DNA from 3 places in the Achromobacter aegrifaciens genome. Region 1 is predicted to be linked to each of the others. Evidence: predicted binding sites of a transcription regulator. Region 1 holds the regulator's gene; each other region holds the start of a gene.

Region 1 (4,818 bases):
TTCATCGAAGATCAGCGTCGGCACGCGCGCAGCGCGACTGGCGATGACCGACAGCGCCAGCGAAATCCGCGACAGTTCGCCGCCCGAAGCCACCTTGGCCAGCGGCCGCGGCGTGGTGCCGGCATGGCCGGCCACCAGGAATTCAACCTGCTCGTTGCCGTGCGCGGACGGCGCCGATTCGGCCAGCGTGGGTTCGAACTTGCCGCCCTGCATGGCCAGCGTCTGCATGGCTTGCGTGACCTGCTTGCCCAGGTCCTTGGCGACCTTGCGGCGCGCCGTCGTCAGCTTGGCGGCCGTGGCGTCGTACTGCGCCTGCGCAGCTTGCGTCTGGGCGCGCAGGGCATCGATGTCGCCCGCGGCTTGCAGCGCCTTGAGCTGCGCATGCAGCGTGTCGCGCAGCTCGCAAAGCGCGTCGGGCTCGACGCGGAATTTGCGAGCGGTTTCGAATACCAGGCCCAGGCGCGCCTCGACCGCTACGAGCCGCTGAGGATCGAGATCGACTCGGCTGACGTAGTTGTTCAGGTCCGATACGGCCTCGCTGATCGCGATGCGGGCCGATTCCAGTTCATCGTAGACGCCCTGCAAGCCGGGATCGTGGCGCAGCATCTGCTGGATGCGGTGGTTGGCCGCGGTGAGCCGGTGGTGCGCGGAATCGCCTTCGCCGTCCAGCCCTTCGAGGATCTGGTTGGCGCCATCCAGCAGGGATTGCGAATGCGACAGGCGGGTGTGCTCGGACTGCAGCGCATCCCATTCGTCGGGACCGAGATTCAGCTGATCGAGTTCGTCGACCTGCCATTGCAGGCGGTCGCGTTCGGTAGCCAGGCTTGCGGCGTCCTTTTCGGCGGATTCCAGCTGGCGCGCCAACGCGCGCCATTGCTTCCAGGCCTGGCCGACCGAGTTGCGCAGTTCGCCATGGCCGCCGTGGGCATCCAGCAGGTCGCGCTGGGCGTCGGCGCGCATCAGGCTCTGGTGCGCATGCTGGCCGTGGATGTCGACCAGGCTGTCGCCCAGTTCGCGCAATTGCGCCACGGTGGCCGGCGTGCCATTGATGTAGGCGCGGCTGCGGCCCTGGGCGTCGATGACGCGGCGCAGGGACAGTTCCGTGTCGGCGTCGATCTCGCGCTCTTGCAGCCAGGCGATCAGGCCCTTGGGGGTATCGAAGACCGCGGTGATGTCGGCGCGCGGCGCGCCCTCGCGCAGCATGCTGGCGTCGCCGCGTTCGCCCAGCGTGAGCGCCAGCGCGTCCACCAGTATGGATTTGCCTGCGCCGGTCTCACCGGAAAAGACGGTAAAGCCGGGGCCGAAATGGATCTCGGTCTGTTCGACGATGACGAAGTCGCGGATATGCAGGGTGCGCAGCATGTCGGGGCGCTTACTACTCTACGTTGTCGGAGGCTTCGGGCATCAGGTTCCAGTGCAGCTTGCGGCGCAGGGTGGAGAAGAAACTGTAGCCTTCGGGATGCACGAAGCGGATGGTATAGGGCGCGCGCTGCACGACGATGCGGTCGCCCGGCTGCAGGTCGGACCAGGTCTGCATGTCGAAATGCACGCTGGCGCCGACTTCCACGCGGCCCATGGCCGTGAGCGTCATGTTCAGCACGCCGGAGTCGGGAATGACGATGGGGCGGTTGGACAGGGTTTGCGGCGCCACCGGCACCAGCACCATGGCGTTCATGCCCGGATGCAGGATGGGACCGTTGGCCGACAGCGCATACGCGGTGGAGCCCGTGGGCGTGGCGATGATCAGGCCGTCGGCGCGCTGCGTGTACATGAAGGCGCCGTCCAGCTCCACCCGCACTTCGATCATGCCGCCGCGTCCCGCGCGGTTCAGCACCACGTCGTTCAGGGCCGACGCGGAATACATTTTCTGATCGCCGCGCCACACGCTGCCTTCCAGCAGCATGCGTTCCTCGATCTGGAAGCTGCCTTCGAGCACGCGCGCCAGCGCGCCATGCGCGTCCTGCAACGCGATGTCGGTGATGAAGCCCAGGCGTCCGTGGTTGATGCCGACCAGCGGCATGCCATAGGGAGCAAGGTGGCGGCTGGCGCCCAGCACGGTGCCGTCGCCGCCCATGACGACGGCCAGCGACGCGGTCTTGCCGATTTCCTCGAGCGTGGCGACGGGGTATTCGGTCAGCCCGGTGTTGCGCGCCGTGTCCGCATCGATGAGCACCTGCCGGCCCGCTTGCGTCAGCGCGTGGGCGAGTGCTCTCAGCGGTGTGTCCAGGCCGGTGTCCTGGTATCTGCCGATCAGGGCTACGGTAGGAAAATGCATGGCTGCTTGCGTATCAAAAAAGGCCGGACCAGAAGCCGAAACCTGCCCGGAATGGGCGGTTTAGCCGATTATATGGGGCCGCATATGTGCTTGCGGGACAAAAATCGCCTCAATTGAAAAAGATTCCCTAAAATACTTGTTATGGATGACCGCGCACGCGCACTACTGAAAGCGTTGATCGAACGCTATATCGCCGATGGGCAGCCAGTCGGCTCGCGGACGCTATCGAAAGTATTCGACTTGTCCCCGGCCACGATCCGCAATGTGATGGCGGATCTCGAAGAACTGGGACTGATCCACAGCCCGCACACCTCCGCCGGCCGCGTGCCCACGCCGCGGGGCTACCGCATGTTCGTCGATTCGCTGCTGGCGGTGCAGTCCTACCAGCTCGAACCGCACAACATGGGCGAGATGCTGGCGGCCGCCGAACCCACGCGCGCCGTCAATGCCGCCGCGGCCCTGCTGTCCAACCTGACCCAGTTCGCGGGAGTGGTGCTCACGCCCAAGCGCGCCCAGGTGTTCCGCCAGATCGAATTCATCCGCCTGTCCGATAAGCGCGTGCTGCTCATCATCGTCACGCCCGACGGCGATGTTCAAAATCGCATCCTTTTCGTTCAGCGCGACTATGCCGAAGCGGAACTGCTGGAAGCCGGCAATTTCTTCAACATGCATTTCGCCGGCAAGTCCTTCAATGTCGTGCGGCAAACCCTGTCGACCGAACTGGCGCAATTGCGCGAGGACATCTCGCGCCTGATGCAGGCCGCGGTCGAAGCCAGCGCGGAAGCCGCCGAGGACGGCGATGCCATGGTCATTTCCGGCGAGCGCAAGTTGCTGGACGTGACCGACATCGCCTCCGACATGGACCGCCTGCGCAAGATGTTCTCGCTGTTCGAGAAAAAGACCGACCTGCTGCAGCTCCTGGACGTGTCCACCCGCGCCCAGGGCGTGCAGATCTACATCGGCGGCGATTCGCAGCTGGTGCCGATGGAAGAGGTCTCGGTCATCACCGCGCCTTACGGCGTGGACGGCAAGGTCGTGGGCACGCTGGGCGTGATCGGTCCCACGCGCATGGCCTACGAACGCGTCATTCCCATCGTGGATATCACGGCGCGCTTGCTGTCCAACGCCCTCAGCCACAACCAGTAGGTCCATCCGAAGCTACGTCCTCCTTGCGGAGGAAGGGGAGTGTTTGTGTTTCTTCGCCTGTTCAAGTACCTGTGGCCTGAGCGCTATCTGCCGGAACCCGAGCAGGAGGACCCCTTCAACGAAGACCCCGCGCCTCGCGGGCCGGCCAAGGTCGGCGTGCTGCTGGTGAACCTGGGCACCCCGGACACCCCGGGTAAGCAAGACATACGCAAATACCTGGGCGAGTTCCTGTCCGACCCGCGCGTGATCGAGATCCCGCGCTATCTGTGGAAGCCCATCCTGCATTGCCTGGTGCTGACGATGCGGCCCAAGAAGCTGGAGCCGCGCTACGCCGGCGTCTGGATGAAGGAAGGCTCGCCCCTGATGGTGTACAGCCAGCGACAGGCCGATGGTGTGCGCGCGGCCCTGGCCGAGGCCGGAATCGACGCCGTGGTGGAGCTGGGCATGCGTTACGGCAACCCCTCGATCCCGGACGCCATTTCCCGGCTGCGCCGGCAGGGCTGCGAACGCATACTGACCGTCCCGCTCTATCCGCAGTACGCCGCCAGCACCACCGCCACGGTGGTGGATGCGGTCACCCGCCATGCCGGCCGCCTGCGCGACCAGCCCGAGCTGCGCTTCATCAAGCGTTTCCACGAAGAGCCGGCCTATCTGGACGCGCTGGCCGGTCGCATCGAACGCTATTGGCAAGAGCACGGCAAACCGCAGAAGCTGGTCATGAGCTTTCACGGCCTGCCGCGCTATTCGATCGAACTGGGCGACCCGTACTACCGCGACTGCATGGAAACGGCGCGCCTGCTGGGCCAACGCCTGTCGCTGCCGCGCGAACAGGCCGAGGTGACCTTCCAGAGCCGTTTCGGTACGGCCCGCTGGCTGGAGCCCTATACCGAACCGACCCTGAAGGCGCTGGCCGCCGCCGGGGTTACCGAGGTCGATGTGGTGTGCCCGGGTTTTGTGGCAGACTGTCTGGAAACCCTGGAAGAGATCAGCCTGGAGTGCCGCGACGCCTTTATCGGGGCCGGCGGCAAGCGTTTCCGCTACATCCCGGCGATCAACGACGATCCGGCCTGGATCGCAGGGCTGGCCGACCTGGTGGCACGCCACTTGCAGGGGTGGCCCACGCAAATCACGGACTTGAAGGAGAAGGCGCATGCACCATGATCCCAAGACTGGAAAGATCGTCAAAAAGGGGCAGGTCAGTACCCCGGTGGACGAAGATCAGGTGGAACACGAACTGGACGAGGCGCTTGCCGAGACCTTCCCCGCCAGCGACCCCATCGCGATCAGCCCCGAGCCGGACGAGGACCGCGCCGTGGACCGCGCCCTGAAGGACAGTTTTCCCGCCAGCGACCCGGTGGCGCCCGCACAGCCGCACAAGAAATAGCCTGGCGCAGAGG
Region 2 (4,818 bases), on a different contig from region 1:
TATCTGGCCGGCCTGACCTGCACGGAAGAGACCTTCATGATCAAGGCGGGCGCCCAGCGGCTGGCTGCGGAACTCGGTCTCATGCTGGTCGCCCCGGATACCAGCCCGCGCGGCGCCAACGTGGCTGGCGAGGACGAAAGCTGGGACCTGGGCTCGGGCGCGGGCTTCTACCTGGACGCCTCCACCCCGGCCTGGCGGGACCACTATCGCATGTACAGCTACGTGACGCAGGAACTGCACGGCATCGTCACGGGCGAGGCCCTGCCCGGCGACGCGTCGCGCACCGGCATCTTCGGCCATTCCATGGGCGGCCATGGCGCGCTGGTGCTCGCGCTGCGCAACCCCGGCAAGTTCCGCTCGGTGTCGGCATTTGCGCCCATCGCCGCGCCCAGCCAATGCCCCTGGGGCAAGAAGGCGTTCGGCGCCTATCTGGGCGACAAGACAGAGGACTGGGCCGCTTACGACGCGTCCGCACTGATGCGCGGCGCCACCAACCCGTTTCCCGCCGGCATCCTGATCGACCAGGGCGAGTCGGACCAATTCCTGGCCGAACAGTTGTATCCCGAGGTATTCGAGGCCGCCTGCGCCGCTGCGGGCCAGCCGCTGGACCTGCGGCGCCACCCGGGCTATGACCACGGCTACTACTTCATCTCGACGTTCATCGAGGATCACATCCGGTTTCACGTCGAGCGGCTTGGAAAACCGGCGCCCTGAGGGCGCGCTTCTATACTGGCGGGCCTGCCGCGGCAGGCTGCTTGCGCGCCCCGGCGCGCCCCCTGCGGTCTGTGCTCAATAGGAACGCCTGATTTGATCAACGGAATCGCTCCCTTCGTCTGGATACTGCTGGGCGCCGTCGTCGTCCTGCTGCCGGGCATCGTCATGCTGCTGGGCCGCGGCGGCCCGCGCGACGAGCGCGGCCGCAGGGTGTTCCAGTTCCGGCCGGTGCGCCGCCTGTTCGGCCTGATGCTGGTGCTGCTGGGATGCGTGTCGGGCCTGCTGGCCCTTTCGCTGGTGCAATTCTTCCGCCTGACGGCCGACGAGCCGGTGGCGCATGTTGAAGTACGCCAGGTGGCCGACGGCCAGTTCCAGGTCAGCGCCAGCGCGCCTGGCACGGGCACCAGGCAGTATGTCCTCTATGGGGACCAGTGGCAGATCGATGCCCGGGTCGTGCGCTGGCGGCTGCCGGCGCTGATGGCCGGCGTGCCGCCGCTATACCGGCTGGAGCGCCTGTCGGGCCGTTATAGCGATGCCGCGCGCGAGGCCTCCGCCACGCGCTCGGTCCACGCGCTGGATGACTGGCCGGCGCCGGACCTGGCATCGTTGAAGAAGAATTTCCCGAACTGGTTCCCGTTCGTCGATGTCCAATTTGGCAGCGCTGCGTACATGCCGCTGTTCGACGGCGCCCGCTACCAGGTGCTGATGGATCCGCGCGGGGCGCTGTTCGTGCGGCCCGACGGCGAGGCTACGGCCGAAGGCTTGAAGCGCCTGGGTTGGTAGGACAAGCCGCGGCCGCGCCCGGATTCAGGGGCTGGCCATCTGCCGCCAGCGCTCGGTTGCCCACGGCGGCGCCCCACTCTAAAAAATAAACGGGGACATAATGCGACGAATGAAACTTTGACGCGCCGCAATAGTCGAATTAGCACTCCCAATACTAGAGTGCTAACATCGAATCCATGTCGTTATCCCTTCGCCATCCGGAGACCCCCGCTATGAAGCAACCCAGTACCTCGTTGGCCGCTTCCGGCAACGCCCTGGCGTTGGCCATTGCCAATCCGGGCGCACTTGGCACGATCGACGCTTATATCTCCTCGGTCAACCGCCTGCCGGTCCTGTCCGCGGAACGTGAAACCGAGCTCGGCCGCCGCCTGCGCGACCAGGAAGACCTGGGCGCCGCGCGCGAACTGATTCTGTCGCACCTGCGCCTGGTGGTGTCGGTGGCGCGCCAGTACCTGGGCTATGGATTGCCGCATGCCGACCTCATCCAGGAAGGCAACGTCGGCCTGATGAAGGCCGTCAAGCGTTTCGACCCCGAGCGCGGCGTGCGCCTGGTGTCATTCGCCGTGCACTGGATCAAGGCTGAAATCCACGAATACATCATCCGCAACTGGCGCCTGGTGAAGGTCGCGACCACCAAGGCCCAGCGCAAGCTGTTCTTCAACCTGCGCAGCATGCGCCCCGACGGCCAGACGCTGGATCCGGAACAGGTCGACCACATCGCGCGCGAACTGAACGTGCGCCGCGAAGACGTGAGCGAAATGGAAGTGCGCCTGTCCGGCCGCGACATGTCGCTTGAAAACCAGGACGATGACGACGACAGCTACGCGCCCATCGCCTACCTGTCCGACGAGGGCCGCCAGGAACCCACCCGGGTGCTGGAACGCGCCGCCCGCGACCAGTTGCAAAGCGCCGGCCTGACCGACGCGCTGCAAGCGCTGGATCCGCGTTCGCGCCGCATCGTCGAAGCCCGCTGGCTGCAGGACGACGGCGGCGCCACGCTGCACGAACTGGCCCAGGAGTTCGGCGTGTCGGCCGAACGCATCCGCCAGATCGAAGCGGCCGCCCTGAAGAAGATGCGCGGCAATCTTGCCTCTTGAGACGGTTGCCGAACCATGCGAAGGGCCGCGATCAGCGGCCCTTTTGCTTTTCTGGTGGGCCGCGGCCGCACATGAATAAATTGATACAAATTTGGGCTGAAATTTTGCGCGGCGCGAGAAACTTAATGAGGATCGCACCGCCTAACTTCATGTAGACCGCGAACTTCGGTTAGCAGTCTTGTCATCCGTCTCGGCTTCTCCTCTTTCCCCTCCCCTATGAGACGGATGCTTGCGGGGCACCATGCATATCTGGTGCCCCGTTTTTTATGCGCGTCCGGTTCGCGCATGCAGCCGACTCAAGCGGCAAACGCCGTGCGCTGACGGAGCAAGAGGCGCGGCCTGGCTAGGCCGCCTGGGCGTTGTCCGCGGCCGTCCTGGCGCCATGCCACAGCGCGTCCTGCACGCGCCGCACGCCCGTTGCCATCGAACCGTCCTGGTACAGCTTGATCCAGCGGTAGCCGGGCGCCATGTTGTCCACCACATGCTTGCCGTCGCGGATGCTGAACTGGAAGCAGGTCGAGGGCGTGGCCAGCATGCGCAGATTGTGGCGGCGGCGGTCGAACTCGTGGTGCACATGGCCCCACAGCAGCACGCGGACCTGCGGCCAGCGCGTCAACAGCTTGAACAGGGCCTGGGGGTTGTCGATCATCATCGAATCATGCCAGTGGCTGTCGATCTGCATGGGGTTGTGATGCATGGCGATCAGCGTGTGGCGGCCCGGAGCTTCGGCCAGCGCGGCCTCCAGCAGATCGAGCTGGCTCGCGGGCAGATGGCCGGCGTTGGAACCGGGCACGGTGGTGTCCAGCGCGACCACGCGCCAGGCGCCCACGTCCGTCACCGGAACCGACCATTGCGGCAGTTCCTGGCGCATCACGGCCGGCAGGTCATGGTTGCCTGGCAGGCAGCGGATGCTGGCCTGCGCCAGGGCGGGCGCCTCGGACAGGACGCGCGCCAGCCGGCGATAGGCCGCGGCCTCGCCGTCCTGGGACATGTCGCCGGTCGCCAGCAGCAGATCGGGGTGCTTGCCGTCCGCCTCGATCTGGCGCAGCACCGCGCGCAGGCTGGCGTCCGTGTTGACGCCCAGCATCGAGGTTTCAGGTTCGCCAAACAGATGGCTGTCGGTCAGCTGGACCAGCATGGCGGGCGCATCGTCGCGCCGGGTCAGGGAATGGATCCGGGCCAAGTGCCGCTCCTGCAAAGTTTGTGCGATTCCACATTACCCAAAAAACATGGCGCGACGCGTATCGCTTGTCCGCATTGGGGTAACGAAACGTGCATTCTCCTCGATTCCTGGCAGTTCCTGCGCCGGTCCCGGAGGAAAAAGCCGCTATTCTTGTGGAACTTCACATAAGCTCCGCCCACAGAACATGGATGTAGGTTTTCTCGTATTCGGCCTGGCAGGTCTGCTGACGCTGGTCTGCTTCATGCCGCCCCTGGCCGGCCGCCTCAAACTGCCCTATTCGGTGCTGCTGGCCATTGTCGGCTGTCTGCTCGGCATCATCGTGCACGTTCACGGCTGGGCGCCCAGCTGGATCGGTGACTTCCTGGATTCGCTGGAACGCTTCGAGATTTCGTCCGAAACCTTCCTGATGGTGTTCCTGCCGGTGCTCCTGTTCGAGACCGCGTTGTCCATGAACGTGCGGCGCCTGATGGACGACATCGGCCCTATCCTCATGATGGCGATCGTGGCCGTGGTCGTCTGCACCGTGGTGGTCGGGGTCACGCTGGATGCCATTTCGCCCTACGGGTTGGTGGTCTGCCTGCTGCTGGGCGCCATCGTCGCCACCACCGACCCCGTGGCTGTGGTGGGCATCTTCCGCGAAGTGGGCGCGCCCAAGCGCCTGACCACGCTGGTCGAAGGCGAAAGCCTCTTCAACGACGCGGCCTCCATTGCCTTGTACTCCGTGCTGTTGGCCGTGCTGGGCGGCCATGGCGAACTTACCGCCAGCGGCATCTTCAACGACTTCATCGTGCACTTCATCGGCGGCGGCGTGGCGGGTTTCGCCATGGGCCGGCTGGCTTGCTTCCTGTTCGCCTGGCTGCGCGGCTTTCCCACCGCGGAAATCACGCTGACACTGACGCTGGCCTATCTATCCTTCTTCATTTCCGAGCACTACCTGAACGTGTCGGGCGTGGTCGCCACCGTGATCGCCGGCCTGGTGGTGGGCTCCACCGGCCGCACGCGCATGTCGCCCACCACGTTCGAATACTTGTCCAGCGCCTG
Region 3 (4,818 bases), on a different contig from region 1:
GCCGCGCAGCGCCGAGGCGCGATGCATCCACAGAACCAGCACCACGCTGGCGAACAGGAACCGCAGGCTGGCCGCGGCCAATGGAGCCATGGCCTGGGCGACGACCTTGCCCCAGGACCACGACGCGCCCCAGAGCGCGGCCATGCCGACCAGGCGCAGGTGCGTGGCCATCAGCGTATTTTTCATCTGTGCTTCGAAGGTGAGCTGCGGTGGTCGCGCGGGGCGACGGTGAAAAGCAATGCGTCGAGGTTGTCTATCCGTGACAGCCGTCAGCGCGCATGCGGGATTTTAGCTGGCGCAGTTTCAACGCGATATTGCAGTATGGCTTCTTCACACGGTCAAAGGCTCCTCAGGAAATCGACGAGCGCCTTGTTGACTGCCTCGGGGGCTTCCTGTTGCAACCAATGCCCCGCGCCGGGAATGACTTCAGCAGCGCGCAGTTGGGGAACTAGGGCCGGCATGGCCGCGATGATCTGGTCCATGCCGGGAATCGCCAGGCCCGTATCCCTTTCCCCTACGAGATAAAGCGCAGGCACATCCACCGTCTTTCCCTCAAAGGCCCCCTGCAGCGCCCAATTGCGGTCCAGATTCCGGTAATAGTTGAGGCCGCCACGAAAACCGCTGGCGGTGTAGCTTTGGACAAAGGTCGCCAGATCCGACGGAGTAAGCCAGGCCGGCAACGTCTGGGGGACAGGCAGCGAATCGAGCAGGCCACGGCCAGCGGCTACCATGCCAAACGGATTGGGCGTGGCGGGGTCGTCACGCGGCCCGGCGTCGCCCGATGCCGCGAAGTAGATGGCGCGCAGGGTCGCGCTGATGTCGCGCTCGAACTCCTCTTCAGCAACTCCCGGCTCGTTGAAGTAATGCGTGTAAAACGCAGCGGACTCGGTTCTGGGGAAGAGGCGGCTGGGTGCAACCGGCGCTCTGCGCATCATGGGAACGCCCAGGGCGACGACGGCCCGAAAGCGGTCCGGACGCAGTTGGGCTGCCTGCCATGCGATGCTGGCGCCCCAATCGCCCCCCACGATCACCGCATCATCGGCCCCCTCTCTTTCGATAAGCGCGACCAGGTCGCCGATGACATCCAATGTTGTGAACGCCGCCACATCCGCCGGACTGTCGCTGGCTCCATACCCGCGCAAATCCGGGGCCACGGCGCGGAATCCCGCATGGGCCAGGGCGGGCAGTTGATGGCGCCAGGCATAAGCGGTCTCGGGAAAGCCGTGGCACAGCACGACGAGTGGACCTTCGCCCTGGGCCGTGACGCTGAGCGCGATGCCGTTGACGGTCACATCGCGTGTTTCAAGGTCGATCATCGGGCAAGCTCTCAAGAAGTATCCGGTGCAGCTATAATACCGTAACACCTGTAGTTACGGTAATTGATCCCATGGCCAATGACACCCGCCTTGCCCGTCTGCTGCACGTCTTGATCCACATGCATTTGCGCGGCGGCACGACCACTTCTGGAACGCTGGCCCAGATGCTGCATACGAATGAGGTGGTGGTGCGCCGATCCATGGCGGCGCTGCGTACCGCCGGCATGGTGACCTCCACGGGCGGGCGCAACGGCGGCTGGGTACTGGCCAGGGGACTGGAAACCATCACCGCGCGCGATGTCCATGAAGCCATCGCCCATGGCACGGTCTTTACCATCGGGCCAGCCGACGACAATCCTGCCTGCCCCGTGGAACGAGCCGCGAACCAATTGGTGGCGGATTCCCTGCGCGAAGGCGAGCATGCCTTGCTGCAACGCTTGGGCGCGGTATCGCTTTCCGAGCTTGCCGCGGAGATTGCCTCGCGCGAGGAAGGATGACGCCGTAGAGTCGAATGAGCTGCGCAGGCAGAGCGTTTATCGTTGTTCTATCTACTGTTCCTTCAGCCCCAACGACTTCATCAACGGGGCGAACAAATTCTTTTCGTCCTGCACGCGCGCGGCATAGTCCGCCACACGCAGCGGTAGCGCCTCGGCGCCCGCATCGAGAAAGCGCGCCTGGATCTCCGGCCTCGCAAGCACTTTGTTGATTTCGGCGTTCATGCGATCGACCACGTCATCGCGGGTGCCAGCGGCGGCATACACGCCAAACAGGCTGTCTGCGAAAACACCGTCGATGCCGACCTCGGAAAAGGTTCGTATGTCGGGCGCCACGGCAGCGCGTTGCCGGCTTGCTACCGCAAGTACCTTCAGTTTGCCCGCTTGCACCATGGGAAAGACCGTGGCGGGTCCAAACGCAAAGTCGATCTGGCCCGCTGCCAGGTCTTGTATCGCTGGCGCCACGCCGCGATAAGGCGCATGGGTAGCCTGCATGCCAGTAGCCTGCTTGAGCAGTTCGCCGGCCAGATGCGGCGTCGTGCCGTTTCCGGCCGAACCGTAATTGAGAGGAGCTGGCTGCTTGCGCGCGTATGCCACGAACTCTTCGAGCGTATTGACGCCAAGCGAGGACCGGACAAACAGGAACAACTGGCTATTGGCCAGCAAGGCAACCGGCCGCAGGTCCCGCTGCGGATCGAACGGCATGCTGGCGAACATCACTGGATTGACCGATTCGGTCGTCGATGGATTGAGCAGGAAGGTATGGTTGTCGCCACCGTTGCGCACAACCTCGGCTCCCGCCACGTTGCCACCCGCACCGCCCCGATTCTCCACGATAACGGTCTGCTTCAAGGCCTCGGCCAAGTGCGGCTGCACCGTGCGCGCCAACACGTCGACCAGCCCTCCGGGTGCCAAACCCACGACCAGGCGCACGGGCTTGACGGGCCAGGCCTGAGACGGCGTTTGCGCATGACTGCCCGTGGCCCAGCCAGTCAGCGCCAGCATCATCATGGCCAGACAACGTCTACGCAACAGCATGCGATTCTCCTTATGGGGGCTCACCCCGCGATCCCGCGCTCGGTGCGTCACATGCCGCACCACGGAGAACCGCCTCGATGCCTCATGCGGCGGCGGTCCTGCGTCTGCCGCTCATTCTTCATAAAAGTTTAGGCTTAAAGAATCCCGGATTACCCTAATTTTCCAGCGGCACGGGCGGCGTATCACGCTACCTCCCACAACGCCGCTGTCACACCCAGCAACAGCAGCATCGCCGACGTAATGAACCACCGCACGGTTTTCCGGTATTCATTCTCGGCTTCATCCTCCAGACGCAAGGCGCGGTAGAGAGCAATTATCTGCAGCAGGCTGGCGAGCAACAGGGACACGCCGGGCAGCACGGACAGCGCGCTCCAATCGCCCGGCGCGTCGAAGCCCCAGTAGCGCAGGAAACCCAGCGAAAAGCCGAGCAATACCGTGATGGCCGTAATCAATCCAGCCCGAAAACCCTGGGGCAGTGGCCCGTGGTTGCGGGTCCGTACCGCGTCGTCGCCTGGCGTTTCCGGTGTCATCATTGAGATATTCCGCACTGAGTACGCTACGGCCCACCCGCTACCGGTTTATGTGGGAGCCAAACCTGAACTCCTGCCTTCACTCGAGACCAGGTTGAATTGATTATGGCTGCTATCACAGCGTACTGGGGCTGTTTCCCTCCCCGTGTTTGCACGCCTGTCCTTTGTCGCCGTGCTTGCCGGCTGCTCGTCTAACTTCCGCCTCAATGAAGTTAGACGCCATCCAGCTCCCCAATATGTAACAACCAGCCCCCTCCCCCTTGAACCCTAGAACATCATCCCTATAATTAGCACTCGACACCGGTGAGTGCTAACAAGCGTTCCCGGGCCTAACCGATCATTTCCTTCTCTTTTTTGCAACAGGAGTTCCTCATGGCCTTGCGTCCCCTGGGCGATCGCGTGATCGTCAAACGCCTCGAAAACGAGCGCAAGACTGCATCGGGCATCGTTATCCCCGACAGCGCCGCTGAAAAGCCCGACCAGGGTGAAGTCGTGGCCGTCGGCCCCGGCAAGAAGACCGAAGACGGCAAGATCCTGCCGGTCGACCTGAAGGCTGGCGACAAGGTGCTGTTCGGCAAGTACGCCGGCCAGTCCGTGAAGGTTGACGGCGAAGAGCTGCTCGTCATCCGCGAGGACGAAATCCTCGCCGTGGTCCAGTAAACCCCGCCTCAAACGAATTTTCGAAGGAAGCTAAGAAATGGCTGCCAAGCAAGTATTGTTCGGTGACGACGCCCGCGTGCGCATCGTCCGCGGCGTGAATGTTCTCGCCAACGCTGTCAAGACCACCCTGGGCCCCAAGGGTCGCAACGTCGTGCTGGAGCGCTCGTTCGGCGCCCCGACCGTGACCAAGGACGGCGTGTCCGTCGCCAAGGAAATCGAACTGAAGGACAAGTTCGAAAACATCGGCGCCCAGCTGGTCAAGGACGTTGCCTCCAAGACCTCCGACAACGCCGGTGACGGCACCACCACCGCCACCGTGCTGGCCCAGGCCATCGTCATGGAAGGCCTGAAGTACGTTGCCGCCGGTTTCAACCCGATCGACCTGAAGCGCGGCATCGACAAGGCTGTCGCCGCCGCCGTCGCTGAACTGAAGAAGCAATCCAAGCCGGTCACGACCAGCAAGGAAATCGCCCAGGTCGGCTCGATCTCCGCCAACAGCGACACCTCCATCGGCCAGATCATCGCTGACGCGATGGACAAGGTCGGCAAGGAAGGCGTCATCACCGTCGAAGACGGCAAGTCGCTGGAAAACGAGCTGGACGTCGTCGAAGGCATGCAATTCGACCGCGGCTACCTGTCGCCCTACTTCATCAACAACCCGGACAAGCAAGTTGCCGCTCTGGAAGATCCGTTTGTCCTGATTTTCGACAAGAAGATCAGCAACATCCGCGACCTGCTGCCCGTGCTGGAACAAGTTGCCAAGTCGAGCCGTCCGCTGCT

Evidence for each region. The regulator HrcA, encoded in region 1, represses chaperone genes, less so after heat shock. The targets are predictions, from matches to a motif close to TTAGCACTCNNNNNNNNNGAGTGCTAA.
Region 2: rpoH (RNA polymerase sigma factor RpoH) is a predicted target of HrcA. The motif match lies at 1,637-1,663, and genes of this name have one in related genera.
Region 3: groES (co-chaperone GroES) is a predicted target of HrcA. The motif match lies at 3,666-3,692, and genes of this name have one in related genera.

Annotation. Positions count from the first base shown of each region.
Region 1 covers NZ_CADIKO010000003.1:313,656-318,473, forward strand. Annotated here, with positions in the region: gene recN (DNA repair protein RecN) at 1-1,362, opposite strand, end outside; gene HV793_RS20475 (NAD kinase) at 1,376-2,275, opposite strand; gene hrcA (heat-inducible transcriptional repressor HrcA) at 2,417-3,421, shown strand; gene hemH (ferrochelatase) at 3,467-4,582, shown strand; gene HV793_RS20490 (hypothetical protein) at 4,572-4,805, shown strand.
Region 2 covers NZ_CADIKO010000001.1:1,337,222-1,342,039, reverse strand. Annotated here, with positions in the region: gene fghA (S-formylglutathione hydrolase) at 1-714, shown strand, start outside; gene HV793_RS06210 (hypothetical protein) at 808-1,497, shown strand; gene rpoH (RNA polymerase sigma factor RpoH) at 1,710-2,594, shown strand; gene cpdA (3',5'-cyclic-AMP phosphodiesterase) at 2,938-3,777, opposite strand; gene HV793_RS06195 (cation:proton antiporter) at 3,962-4,818, shown strand, end outside.
Region 3 covers NZ_CADIKO010000001.1:442,301-447,118, forward strand. Annotated here, with positions in the region: gene HV793_RS02140 (DMT family transporter) at 1-186, opposite strand, end outside; gene HV793_RS02145 (alpha/beta fold hydrolase) at 339-1,316, opposite strand; gene HV793_RS02150 (RrF2 family transcriptional regulator) at 1,388-1,813, shown strand; gene HV793_RS02155 (Bug family tripartite tricarboxylate transporter substrate binding protein) at 1,865-2,848, opposite strand; gene HV793_RS02160 (hypothetical protein) at 3,031-3,381, opposite strand; gene groES (co-chaperone GroES) at 3,751-4,038, shown strand; gene groL (chaperonin GroEL) at 4,076-4,818, shown strand, end outside.